Regions from separate parts of the Methylosinus sp. H3A genome, predicted to be linked through region 2. Evidence: predicted binding sites of a transcription regulator. Region 2 holds the regulator's gene; each other region holds the start of a gene.
The links. Region 2 encodes PhoB, which activates phosphate uptake and scavenging genes when phosphate is short. Its sites were predicted from a motif close to TGTCATNNANCTGTCAT; they were not measured.
Positions count from the first base shown of each region.

Region 1 (3,206 bases), 330 kb from region 2:
GAAACCGTAGCTATAAGCGTATTTCAAGCAGCCGTTCTTCAGGATGAAAGGCGCGGACAGGAGACCGAGGCCGGTCGCGCTCGTCGCCAGGCTGCCGGAGGCGGCGCAAGTCAAATCCTGAGCGGCGGACACGCGCGTCCAGGTTCCGCTGCCGCCCAGAATATCCGCCTCCTCGCGCTCCGTGCCGGCGCCCGGCCGCAGGAAGGCGGCATTGGTGGCGGCCGTCGTATCGTTCGGCTTGTGATAGCGGAAGGACGAGCCGATGTGCAGCAGCTTGTCCTCTTCCTGAATGGGCGCATAGGTGGCGCGCACCGCCGCGTCCCAATATTGCGCGCCGCCGGTGGGCGGAGCGACCGCAGTGTCCTGCGGCGAGGTGGAGAAGATGCCGGTCTTCACCGACCAAGTCTTGTCGCCCACGGTGACGGCCGCGCCCGTATGGCGGCTCGGCGCGAGGACGGTCGGCAGCGCGCGCTCGAGGAAGGTGATGTTGCTCGACGAGCTGTTCGTCTCCATGCTGAACGGCTCGAAGAAATTGCCGATCTGGAAGGTGACGGGCTGCTTGGAGATCGCCTCCGGCAGCAGCTTGGCGCGATAGGCCAGATAGGCGTCGCGAATTCCGGTCACGCCGGTGTTGGTGAAATCATATTGGAACCGGTAGTACCAGTCTTTATAGGCCTTGCCTTCGATCCAGATCTGCGCGCGGCGGAAGCCGACATTGCTGCGCGACATGGTGTCGGCCGAGCTCGAGAAGCCGCCATCCGTCTGGATGCGGCCGCCGATCTTGAAGCTGAACGCCTTGTCCTCGGTCTCGACGAAGAGGCCGTTCTTGAAGCTGACGAACACCGGCGGCGGGGCGACGAGCCCGGGCAGGGTTTTGGCGGAATTCAGCGCATTCTTGACCTGGACATTGGTCTTGGCCTGATCGGCGACCTTGGCCTCGAGCCGCTTGAGCTGCTCCTTCAGCGCCTTGATCTCGCTCGCCGTGTCGGCCAGCGCCGCGGCCGGAACGCCCAGCAGCCCGCAAAAAGCGACGAACGCCACGCCGCCCGAGAGCCGCTGCGCCATTTTCGACTCGATTTTCTGTTCTTTCATCAAAGCCCCCTGCGCTCGTCGTTCGGCGCTCGGCGTGAACGGTCCGGATTTCTGTTCGCCGGGCGGAATTTCATTCGATCGAATGAACATCTCGCATCGACGACAAGTCTCCCGGTCCGAAGCGGACACGCGCAACGCTCGACAATTGCGCCATTTGCCTGTTAATCGACAGATGACGCCTAAATTCCCGCCAACTCCGCTCGTCTGATGAGCTTCGACAGGCGAAATGTTCTTTAGACTCGCTACATGTAATTGTCTTACATTTCGATTGGCCGTTTGCGCAAGGCCCGAGTCGGCGTCACGTAAGGTTTTTCACGTAAGTGTTGCCGATCGGCCACGATCGGGGCGCGCAGAATATGTGGTGCGACGATATTACGGACCCGCCATCGCCGCGCGGATATCCATCGTCGAAGCATGGGAGACGGCACAAAATTGTTGTGATTTAAATGGTTTATATCGAGCTTGCGGTCACAAGCGCTCGCCCCGCCCGCGTGGCATTTGGGCCACACCTTACGTACAAACCGCCGTCACAATTCGCCGCCCCAGTCTTTTGTGATGAATGTGTCACAAAACGCCTCTAGCGCTGCCATAGCGGTAATCAATTCAAGGCTAGAGGCTGACGAACATGACACAGGTACCGAACGTTCAGACGATCGCGAAAGGCGCGACGCCTTCGAAGCTGCTGGGAGGCGTGGCCGCCATCGCCCTCCTCGGCGCGTTCGGCGCGCCCACGGCGGCTCTCGCCGACACGTCGAGCGAGATCAAGGCGCTCAAGGCCGAGCTGAAGCGGCTCGAGCACAAGCTCGACGAGCAGGCCAAGACGACCCATCAGGTCAAGAACGCGCTGAACTCGGCCAAGTCCGCCCCGGCGAGCAACGCCCCGCCGCCGGTGTTCGTCAGCTTCAAGAACGGCCTCTATGTCGAGACCGAGGACAAGAGCTTCGACTTCAAGATCGGCGGCCGCATCCAGGTCGACGGCGGCTTCGGCGGTCGCGCCGACACCTTCTCCGCGAGCAATGTCGGCTTCCGCCGCGCTCGCCTCGAGGTGGAGGGCAAGGCCTATAAGAACTGGTATTACAAGTTCCAATACGACTTCACGGGCTCCGGCGCCGCCGGCATTCGCGACGCCTTCCTCGCCTATCGCGCCAAGCTGCTGCCCGAGCAGATCACCAAGCAGCCGGTCACCTTCCAGGTCGGCAATCAATACGAGCCCTTCGGCCTGGAGACGCTCAACTCGTCGAAGCACATCGTGTTCATCGAGCGCGCCATGACCGAGGCGCTGACCCCCGCCCGCCATATCGGCGCGTCGGTCGGCGTCGGCGACAAGAACTGGGCCGTCAAGGGCGGCCTCTTCTCCACCAGCCCGCAGGACGCCACGACCGCGCCGCCCACCGGCGAAGCGCAATATTGGGACGCCTCGGTGCGCGCGATCTATGCGCCGATCCTCGAGGAAGACAAGCTGCTGCATGTCGGCGCGTCCTTCCTCTATCATAAGCCGAACAACACGACCGCCGCGACCGATGCGAACTTCCTGCGCCCCGGTCAGGCGACCCGCGACGAGTTCGGCGTTCTCGGCGGCGGCGGCGCTCTGATTCGCGTGCCGACCGCTCAGGATCTGTCCTGCGCCGCCGGCGCTGGAAGTCTCAATACGGCCGTCCCGGCCGCGGCCCTCGCCTTCGCGCCCTTCTTCCGCCGCAGCAGCTGCTTGAAATACAGCTATAATTACGGCTTCGAAGCCGCCGCGGTCTACGGTCCCTTCTCGCTGCAGGGCGAATATGTCGCCGCCCAATATGAGCGTGATCCGGTCAACGGCCTGCTGCTCGGCAATGGCGGCGGATCGAGCCTCTCCTACAGCAGCTATTACGTCTTCGGTTCGGTGTTCCTGACCGGCGAGACGCGCGCCGCCTCCTATCGCGGCTATGACAAGGATTGGAACACCCCCGGCACGTTCAGCGATGTCGTGATCAAGAATCCGCTCAGCAAGGGCGGCTTCGGCGCCTGGGAGTTCGCCGTTCGCTTCAGCGAGCTCAATCTGAACAATGGCGGCGTCACCGGCGACAATTATTCGGCGACGCTCGGCGCCGGCTCGGCCCTCCAGCAGGCTCTCAGCAAGA
Region 1 covers NZ_JADNQW010000005.1:681,682-684,887, forward strand. Annotated here, with positions in the region: gene IY145_RS06350 (OprO/OprP family phosphate-selective porin) at 1-1,092, opposite strand, end outside; gene IY145_RS06355 (OprO/OprP family phosphate-selective porin) at 1,718-3,206, shown strand, end outside.
Region 1: IY145_RS06355 (OprO/OprP family phosphate-selective porin) is a predicted target of PhoB. The motif match lies at 1,644-1,660, and genes of this name have one in related genera.

Region 2 (3,206 bases):
GAACAATCTGTTCACCGCGCCGCAGAACAAAAAGACGCAGGACTATATCACCGGCCGCTTCGGCTGAGCGCGATACGCGCACGAGGAATATGAGACATGAGCGAACATATCGTCAGCTCCTATGACCGCGACCTCGAGGTGCTCGGCCGCAGAATCGCCGAGATGGGGGGCATCGCGGAGAAAATGCTCGCCGAAGCCATGGATGCGCTCGCCAATTTCGACATAGAGCTCGCCCATCGCGTCGTCGCCACCGATCAGCGCCTCGACGCGCTGCAGCGGGAGATAGAGGAGAACGCCATCCTCACCATCGCGCGGCGCCAGCCGCTCGCCATCGATCTGCGCGAATGCATAGCGGCGATGCGCATCGCCGCCGATCTCGAGCGCGTCGGCGATCTCGCCAAGAGCATCGCCAAGCGCACGGTGAAGATCCTCTCGGAGGCGCGCGTGCCGCGCGCCGTCATCGGCCTCAAGACGATGGCGGAAGTGGCCGCCATGCAATTGAAGGACGTGCTGGACGCCTACGCCCAGCGCGATGTGGAGCGCGCCCGCGCCGTCTGGACCAACGACAGCGAGCTCGACGCTCTCGAAGATTCTGTGTTCCGCGATCTCCTCACCTTCATGATGGAAGACCCGCGCAACATCTCCTTCTGCACGCATCTTCTGTTCTGCTCCAAGAATATCGAGCGCATCGGCGATCACACCACCAATGTCGCCGAGACGATCGTCTATCTCGTCACTGGCGAGGCGATGCCGACCGACCGTCCGAAGGGAAAGTCGTCGGTCGTCGGCGCCAGCGCGGAAACGGATGAGCCCTCGCAATGAACGAAATACGCGTCGCAACGCCGCGCGACACGCCGCACGACCGCGCGCCGCGCATTCTCGTTGTCGAGGACGAGGCGGCGCTCGCGTTGCTTCTCGCTTATAATCTCGAATCCGAAGGCTTCCAGGTCGAGCATGTGGAGCGCGGCGACGAGGCGGAGATCCGCCTCGCCGAATCGGTTCCCGACCTCGTTATTCTCGACTGGATGCTGCCCGGCGTCTCGGGGCTGGAAATCTGCCGGCGGCTGCGCGCCCGCGACGACACGCGCACCATGCCGATCATAATGCTGACCGCGCGCGGCGACGAGAATGAGCGGGTGCGCGGACTCTCCGTCGGCGCCGACGATTATGTGGTGAAACCCTTCTCGACGCCGGAACTGATGGCGCGCGTGCATGCGCTGCTGCGCCGTGCGCGGCCGGAGCGCGTGGCGACGCGCCTCGTCGCCGGCGACATAGACCTCGACCGCGAGACGCGGCGCGTGAAGCGCGGCGGGCGCGAGATTCATCTCGGGCCGACGGAGTTTCGCCTGCTCGAATATCTGATGGAGAAGCCCGGCCGCGTCTTCTCGCGCGCGCAATTGCTGGACAGCGTGTGGGGGCTCTCGGCGGAGATCGACGAGCGCACCGTCGACGTGCATGTCGGACGTCTGCGCAAGGCGATCATCCGCGGCCGCGAGAAAGACCCGATTCGCACCGTGCGCGGCACCGGCTATTCCTTCGACGAGACCTTTGGAAGGAATTGAGGCTCCATTTTCCTCATTGCGCGCAACGCCCCCTCTCCCGCGAAGCGGGGGAGGGCTGGGGAAGGGGGCGGCCCGAGCGTTACGAGCGCCCCGCGAGTTCCGCCGCGCGATAGCCCGACCTTATCGCCCCTTCGATCGTCGCCGGCAGGCCGGTCGCCGTCCAATCGCCGGCGAGCAGGAGATTGCGCCAGCTCGTCTGCGCGCCGGGTCGGCGTTCTTGCTGCGCCGGCGTCGCGGCGAAGGTCGCGCGTTTCTCCTTCACGATCTGCCATTGCGGCAGCGCCGCGGGCAGGCCCGTGGCGGCGGCGACCTCGGCCCAGATGCGCTCGGCGAGGCTCTCGCGGGACTCGTCCATCAGCCGATCGGCGCCGCTGATCGTCACCGAGAGACGGTCCTCGAAAGCGAACAGCCATTCGGTGAGCGAGCCGATCATGCCGAGCAGCGCCGGCTGGCTGGGCGGCGGCGCGATCTTGAAATGCGCGTTGATGATGCCGCGGAAATCATCCGGCGCCACGAGACCGGGAAGCAGCTCCTGCGCCGCCCAAGGCGGGACGGCGAGCACGACCCGATCATTCTCGCCGAGCGCGATTTTCTCGTCGCCGAAATCGAGCGCCACGGCGCGCTCGCCCGCAAACTCGATTCCCTTCAGCCGCGCGGCGAAGCGTGGCGCGGCGCCGCGCGCGGCGAGCGTCGTCAGCGCCGGCTCGATGAAGGCGGTCCCGAGCCCGCGCCGCGCGACCAGCGGACGGCAGGCGGCGCCGCCGGCGGCAAGCGTCTCCCGCAGCACGGCGGCGGCGAGCGCGGCGGAGGAGTCGCGCGGCTCTGTGTTGAGCGCGGAGAGCAGCACCGGGCCCCACAGCCGCTCATAGAGCGTGCCGGAGCAATTCATCGCCTCGCCGATCGTCGCGCCTTTTTTGGCGAGGAGAATGCCGATCGCTCCGAGGTAATCGCCGGGCGATGTTCCGGGAACGCGGCGATCGCGCACGAAAATCCACCAGGGCAGGCGCGAGGAATTGGGCCTCATGCGCCAGCGCGTTCCGTCGCGCGTGTCGAGAAAATCGAAGGCGCACTCCTTCGGCCCGACGAGCTCGCCGACCGAGCCGATGCGACGGGCGTAATCCAGCGCCGTGGAATTGCCGGAGAGCAGCAGATGATTGCCATTGTCGATGGTGAGATCGAGGCTGGAATCATAATAGGAGCGGCACCGCCCGCCCGCCATGCGCGCGGCTTCATAGAGCGCGACGCCGCGGCCCTCGTCGGTCAGGCGAATGGCGCAGGAGAGGCCGGCGAGACCCGCGCCGACAATATGCGTGGTTCCGGTCACGTCAGCGCGAATCTGAGCAGGGCCAGCAGGACTTTCGTCCGCGAGGCGGAGACCGGCTCGCGCGGCGGCGCAAAGCCGCGCGCCACCAGACGATCGAGAACGGAGCGATAGGCCGTCGCCATCAGATAAGGCGCCTTCACCGCGCGCTGCGGCGAGACGCGCATGAGAAGCTCCGATTCCGCATAATGCTTGCGCGCGCGCTCGGCCACCGCCGTGCAGACATCCGGCAGGCCCGGATGCGCCAACACCGCGCCGCGCGCGAAATTCGTGACGCCGGCAGCCGCCAGCGCCTCGCGGGGCAGATAGAGGCGCCCGCGCGC
Region 2 covers NZ_JADNQW010000005.1:1,007,698-1,010,903, reverse strand. Annotated here, with positions in the region: gene pstB (phosphate ABC transporter ATP-binding protein PstB) at 1-67, shown strand, start outside; gene phoU (phosphate signaling complex protein PhoU) at 97-822, shown strand; gene phoB (phosphate regulon transcriptional regulator PhoB) at 819-1,562, shown strand; gene hpnE (hydroxysqualene dehydroxylase HpnE) at 1,642-2,886, opposite strand; gene hpnD (presqualene diphosphate synthase HpnD) at 2,883-3,206, opposite strand, start outside.

Region 3 (3,206 bases), 1.4 Mb from region 2:
GGACACGCTCTCCCAGGGAACGCGATGCGCGCCGGATTCGCGCGCCGCGTCCGGTATCGAGACCCAATCGGGCGCGAAAGGATCGAAGAACCAGCGCCGCGCCGGATCCTGCTCCTTGGCCTCGAACTCGCGCCGCACCGCGCGCAGCTTCTTGCGCAGCTCTATGCCGAGCCGGATGGTGTCGTCCCACAACAGCTCGCCGGAGCGGCCCTTCATCATCTGCGCGCCGACATCCAATGAGGCGAACAGCGGATAGAAGGGCGAGGTGGAGGCGTGCTGCATGAAGCCTTCATTGAAGCGGCGATGCTCCACGCGCCGCCGCTGGCCTTTGATATGGCGGTCGCGCACATGAATTTGCGAGGCCTGCGAGAAGCTGGCGAGCTGCTTATGCGTCGATTGCGTCGCGACGATTCCGGGCGAGGCCTCGGTGAGGTTCTTCAGCCCCATCGCATAGCGCCGCTCATAGAGCGGATGAAACTTCATGAAGCCGGCCCAGGCTTCATCGAAGAGAATATAGTCGCACAAATGACCGATCTTTTGGACGATCCATTCGGCGTTATGGATGGTGCCGTCATAAGTGCATTGCTCGACGACGGCGGCGCGGAAGGGCCGCTCCTTGCGCCAGGCGTCCTTGTCCTTCACCAGAGGATTGGCGCGAATGCGCTCGCGCAATTTCTCCTCGTCGAAGGCCTCGTGATCGATCGGGCCGATGAGGCCATGCGCGTTGCGCGTCGTCGGCAAATAGATCGGCACGCCGCCGCCGAGCAGCAGCGCGCCATGATGCGCGGCCTTGTGGTTGTTGCGATCGAACAATACGAGGTCGCCCTCGGCGATCAGATTGGTGAGCACGACCTTGTTGGAAGTCGATGTGCCGTTGAGCACGAAATAGGTTTTTTCGGCGCCGAAAATTTCCGCCGCCGCTTTTTGCGCGGCGAGCGCCGGGCCTTCATGTGTCAACAGATCTCCGAGCTCTATGACGGAATTGTCGAGATCGTCGCGGAACACGGCTTCGCCCAAATGCTCCATGAAGATGCGGCCGATCGGGCTGCGGCTGTAGAAAATGCCGCCATTGTGGCCCGGGCAGGTCCAGAGCTGATTGCCCTCCTCGGCGTAATCGACCAGCGCGCCGAAGAAAGGCGTCTTCAGCGTCTCCGCATATTGCTTCAGGCGCGAGACGAGATTTTTGGCGATGAACTCCGGCGTCTCCTCGGCGAGGAAGACATAGCCGTCGATGAAATCCAACACCTCTACCGGAATATCCTCGAAGCGCTTGCGGCGAATGAGCAGCATGATCGGCATTTCGAGGCCGCGCTTGCGCATGAGATCGATGAGCGAAGCGGTCTTGCCTTCGAGCCCTTTCTTGCCCCAATCGACGACGAGGCAGCCGATGGCGGCGTCGGTCTGCACGACGATCTCGGCGTCCTCCACGCGGCGTGCGCGCACGACCTGGAAGCCCATGCTCTCGATCGCCGTGATGATCTGATTGACGCGCAGCCCCTCGAGGTCGTCGGCCTCGAAATTGGGCGCGGAGAAGAGGAAAGTGAAGCGACGGGAGAAGTCCATTCGAATCGGCCTGTGGCGCTGGCGGAGGAGAGGAGGAGTCGCGCACTCACAGCCTTGTTCGATGACACAATCATGACGGCGTTTCCCCGCTCGAAATTTGCGCAATCGGCCGCTTGCCGCCGGCGGGACCGCGGCCTAAGCTATGTAGATGGCCTATATAACGCGGCGGGGAGGGTCCGATCGACATGCGCATCGGCGTGTTCTGCACCTATGAAAATCCAGTCCGCGACTATAAGAGCTGCTTCGATGCGCAGACGCGCCTCGTGCGTCGCGCGGAGGAGGTGGGCTTCGAGGAGGCCTGGGTCGCCGAGCATCATTTCGACGATGACGCCGTCAGCCCGTCGATACTGACGCTGCTCGCCTATCTCGCCGGCGTCACCTCGCGCGTGCGGCTCGGCTCGGCCGCGGTGCTGCTCGCTTTCCGCAATCCGATTCAGGTGGCGGAGGATGTCGCGACGCTCGACGTGCTCTCCAATGGCCGTTTCGATTTCGGCGTCGCCAAGGGCGGGCCCTTTCCCGCGCAGAACAAGCATTTTCATGCCGCCAAGGACGAGACGCGCGATATCACGCTGGAGGCGCTCGAGCTGATCGAGCGTCTGCTCTATGAGGATCACGTCACCTTCTCCGGCGCGCATTTCCAGGTGGATGATCTCGCACTCTCACCCAAGCCGCTGCAAAAGCCGATCCCGACCTGGATCGCGACATCGACTCCGGCCGCGATCGAGCATGCGGCGCGCAATGGCTTCGGCTTGATGGCGGCCTCGCCGGCGCCGATCGCGAAGATCGAGCAGGCGGTGGCTGCTTATCGCGCGACCTTGCCGGGCGCCGATCCGCGTCTTGCTCTGGCGCGCTTCTATTACGCCGCCGAGACGCGCGAGCGCGCGCTCGACGAGGCGCTGCCCTTCATCGCGCGCTTCGCCGATCGCATGCGCGGCATTTTTCTCGCGCAGAATGCGCCGGCCTCATTCGATCCGGCGGAGCTCGTCGAGCGCTCGCTGATCGGCAGCTATGAGGAGATCGCCGAGAAGATCGTCGACATTCATCGCCGCCTCGGCGTGCGCTCGCTGCTGCTGAAGCCGGCGACGGCGAATGAGGCGCGCGCGCTCGCGAGCCTCGATGATTTCGCCGCGAAGATTCGCCCGCGGCTCGGCGCCGCGGGCGTTTGAGCGCGCGTCAGAACTCGACGCGCCGTCTCAGAACTCCACGCGCAGCGAGCCGAGGAAAGTGCGCGGCGTCCCGGTCTTGATATAGGTGCGATCCTGCGAGGCGGGATAATAGACCGTGTCGGTGATGTTCTTCACATTGATCTGCGCCGTCACGGTGAAATCGTCGATCTTCGTCGTATAGGAGATCATGCCATTGAGCAGCGCATAGCCCGGCAGCACATAGGAATTTGCGTTGTCGCCGAGCGCGCTGCCCGTCACCGTGAGGCCGGCGCCGAGGCTCAGCCCTTTGAAAGCGTCGTCGGCGTCATATTTCACCCAGAGATTGCCATAGTTGCGCGGGCTCGACGCCAGCACTTTGCCGGCCACAGCGAGATTGCTGTTGTAGACGGTGAGCGCATTGGCCGCGGAGCCCTCGACCGTGCGCACATCGTCATGGGTGTAGTTGGCGATGACGCTCCAATTGTCGTCGATGCGGCC
Region 3 covers NZ_JADNQW010000005.1:2,423,752-2,426,957, forward strand. Annotated here, with positions in the region: gene IY145_RS14265 (Orn/Lys/Arg decarboxylase N-terminal domain-containing protein) at 1-1,563, opposite strand, end outside; gene IY145_RS14270 (LLM class flavin-dependent oxidoreductase) at 1,749-2,729, shown strand; gene IY145_RS14275 (TonB-dependent receptor) at 2,757-3,206, opposite strand, start outside.
Region 3: IY145_RS14265 (Orn/Lys/Arg decarboxylase N-terminal domain-containing protein) is a predicted target of PhoB. The motif match lies at 1,625-1,641, and genes of this name have one in related genera.

Region 4 (3,206 bases), 180 kb from region 2:
ATGAATTTGGTCGCCTGATCGATCTGATCCTTATAGTCCTTCAGCGTTTTCTTGTCGGAGTCGGTCAGTTCCGCCGCCTTGTCCTTGGCGAGGAAGCGCAAGGCCTCCGACACGAGATAGATGTCGTTGCGCGTGTTGCCCACCGCGGCGAAGGGGATTTTCGAGATCGAGCCATAGCTCTCGATCTGCTGGGAGATGTCGCGGATCAGCACGGCGAGCGAGGGATAGGTTCCCTCGTTGATCTGATGCTGGGCGACGTAATTGGTCACGGCCGGGCGCGGATCGCCGAGGACATTGTAGCCGGCCGCCTTCGCTTCGACGACCTTCGAGGCCGCATGCGAGGCCTTGGAGAAGCTCTCGAGATGGCTTGCCGGCAGCGCGCGATTGAGCGCGTAAGAGGTGGGCACCGTGCCGATGAGGATCAGCATGATGAGGCCCATGCCCTTCTGGCCGTCATTGGAGCCATGGGCGAAGGAGACGCCGGTGCAGGTCAGCACCAGCAGGCTACGAATCCACCAGGGCGGCGCGGCCTGGCCCTTGGGCTCCGTATAGAGCTCCGGCTTGCGCACGAAGAATTTCAGCGCCAGCAGCAGCAGCGCCGCCGAGACGAAGCCGACGATAGGTGAGAGAAGCAGCGCATAGCCGATGTCGGTGGCCTTGCCCCAATCGACGCCGGACGTCCCATCGCGCCCGCGCATGAGGGCGTTGGCGACGCCGACGCCGATGATCGAGCCGATCAGCGTGTGCGAGGAGGAGGCCGGCAGGCCGAGCCACCATGTGCCGAGGTTCCACATGATCGCGGCGATGAGCAGCGCGAACACCATGGCGAAGCCGGCCTGCGAGCCCACTTGCAGAATGAGTTCGACAGGCAGCAGCGAGACGATGCCGAAAGCCACCGCGCCGGTCGAGAACAGCACGCCGAGGAAATTGAAGAAGCCCGACCAGACGACGGCGACGGGCGCCGGCAGCGAGTGGGTGTAGATCACCGTCGCCACGGCGTTGGCGGTGTCGTGGAAGCCGTTCACGAATTCGAAGCCGAGCGCGATGAGCAACGCGACGCCGAGCAGCAGGAAGGGAAGGAAATTCGTCACCGGCGCGCCGGATTCGAGAATGTCCTGGTAGATGCTCCAGGCCGTGAAGGCGAGGCCGAGGGCGACGATCGCTAGGAAAACGAGTAGCGCGCGTATGTCGAGCGGATGATCGAGCTTCGGCTTTGGACTATGCGCGTCGACGCTCGATGGCAATTCGACGCTCGAGGCAACGGATGTCATAAGACTCTCCACGCAATTGAAAGGCGTGAATATTCAACAATCGGAGACGACGGCCGTGTGACGAATGTGGCGCGCCTCTGGCGTGGAGCAGAAATTCATCGCCGCCTCTTTGCTCGGAAGTGAGATTATTCTCCCGACGCGGTTCTTTGAAAAGAACATTCCATTTGACATAACGAACGATTCGCATGAGCCTATAAACGCCCGATGGGGGCGGCGCGCCGCTCGTTCGAGATGTTCATCGCGGGCGAGAAGGAATTGGCGTCGCGGCGCGGAACGGGCTCCACGCCGCGCAGACTGAGGAGGCCAAAAATGTCCGACGCCTATATCATCGAGCTCGGCGAAGAAGCCGTCGGCGTGGTCGCCCGCGATGCGAACGGCTATCGCTTCTATGCGGCGAAACAATCTTTTCGTCCGCTGGAGGGCCGCTTGTTCCATTCGGCCGAGAACGCCCGTAACGCGGCGCTCGAGCTGCGCCGGGAAGCGCCGCCGATGCTCTCGGCGCTGACTTCTCTCGGCCTTTCCGAGCGGCGGGGCCGCGCGTGATCCGCGCCTTGTGCGCCGAAATCGAGGGCGGCTCCTGAATTCCCGGTCGGGCCTTTGGCCCGCCGGGAATGATCGCAGCGTCTATTCGCGGCCGACGCTCAGATAAGTGAAGCCGCGTTTGCGAATGTCGGCGGCGCGGTAGATGTTGCGCAGATCGACGATCACCGGCGTCTTCAGCAGTGTCTTGACGCGGTCCAAGTCGAGCGCGCGGAACGCATCCCATTCGGTGACGATCACCAGAGCGTCGGCGCCTTCCGCCGTCGCGTAAGGGTCGTCGCAGAAGGTCACTTCCGGCATCAAGGGCCGCGCTTGGCCCATGCTCTCCGGATCATAGGCGTAGACCTTGGCGCCGTCGCCGGCCAGCGAGGCGACGATGGAGAGCGAAGGCGCGTCGCGCATGTCGTCGGTGTTGGGCTTGAAGGCGAGGCCCAGCAGGCCGATCTTCTTGCCACGCACCGAGCCGCCGAGCGCCGCGATCACCTTGCGGGCCATGGCGCGCTTGCGCGAATCATTCACCGCGACGACCGTCTCCACGATGCGCAGCGGCGCGCTATAGTCCTGGCCGGTTTTGAGCAGCGCGAGCGTGTCCTTGGGGAAGCAGGAGCCGCCATAGCCCGGCCCGGCGTGCAGGAACTTGCCGCCGATGCGCTTGTCGAGGCCGATGCCGCGCGCGACGTCCTGAACATCGGCGCCCACTTTCTCGCAGAGATCGGCGATCTCGTTGATGAAGGTGATCTTGGTGGCGAGAAAGGCGTTGGCCGCATATTTGGTGAGCTCCGAGGTGCGGCGGCCGACGAAGACCAGCGGCGGCTCGTTGAGGCTCAGCGGCCGGTAGATTTCCGACATCACCTCGCGCGCGCGCTCGTCCTCTATGCCGATGACGACGCGGTCGGGACGCTTGAAGTCCTCGATCGCCGCGCCTTCGCGCAGGAATTCCGGATTGGAGACGACGGCGAAATCCGCTCCAGGGTTCACCTCGCGAATGAGGCGCTCGACCTCGTCGCCCGTGCCGACCGGAACGGTCGACTTGTTGACGATGACCGTGAAACGGTCCAGCGCCCGGCCGATCGTTTCGGCGGCGGCGTAGACATAGGAGAGGTCCGCATGGCCGTCGCCGCGGCGCGAGGGCGTGCCGACGGCGATGAACACGGCGTCCGCGCCGCGCACGGCGGGGGCGAGATCGGTGGTGAAGAACAGGCGATTTTGCCGCACATTATTGGCGACGAGCTCGTCGAGGCCGGGCTCATAGATCGGAATTTCGCCGCGCAGCAGCCGCTCGATCTTCGAGGCGTCGCTGTCGACGCAGGTCACGACATGGCCGAAATCCGCGAAGCAGGCGCCGGACACGAGGCCCACATAGCCCGATCCAATCATTGTGATGTTCATCGTCTC
Region 4 covers NZ_JADNQW010000005.1:1,183,792-1,186,997, reverse strand. Annotated here, with positions in the region: gene IY145_RS08665 (inorganic phosphate transporter) at 1-1,271, opposite strand, end outside; gene IY145_RS08660 (hypothetical protein) at 1,581-1,814, shown strand; gene IY145_RS08655 (UDP-glucose/GDP-mannose dehydrogenase family protein) at 1,896-3,200, opposite strand.
Region 4: IY145_RS08665 (inorganic phosphate transporter) is a predicted target of PhoB. The motif match lies at 1,318-1,334, and genes of this name have one in related genera.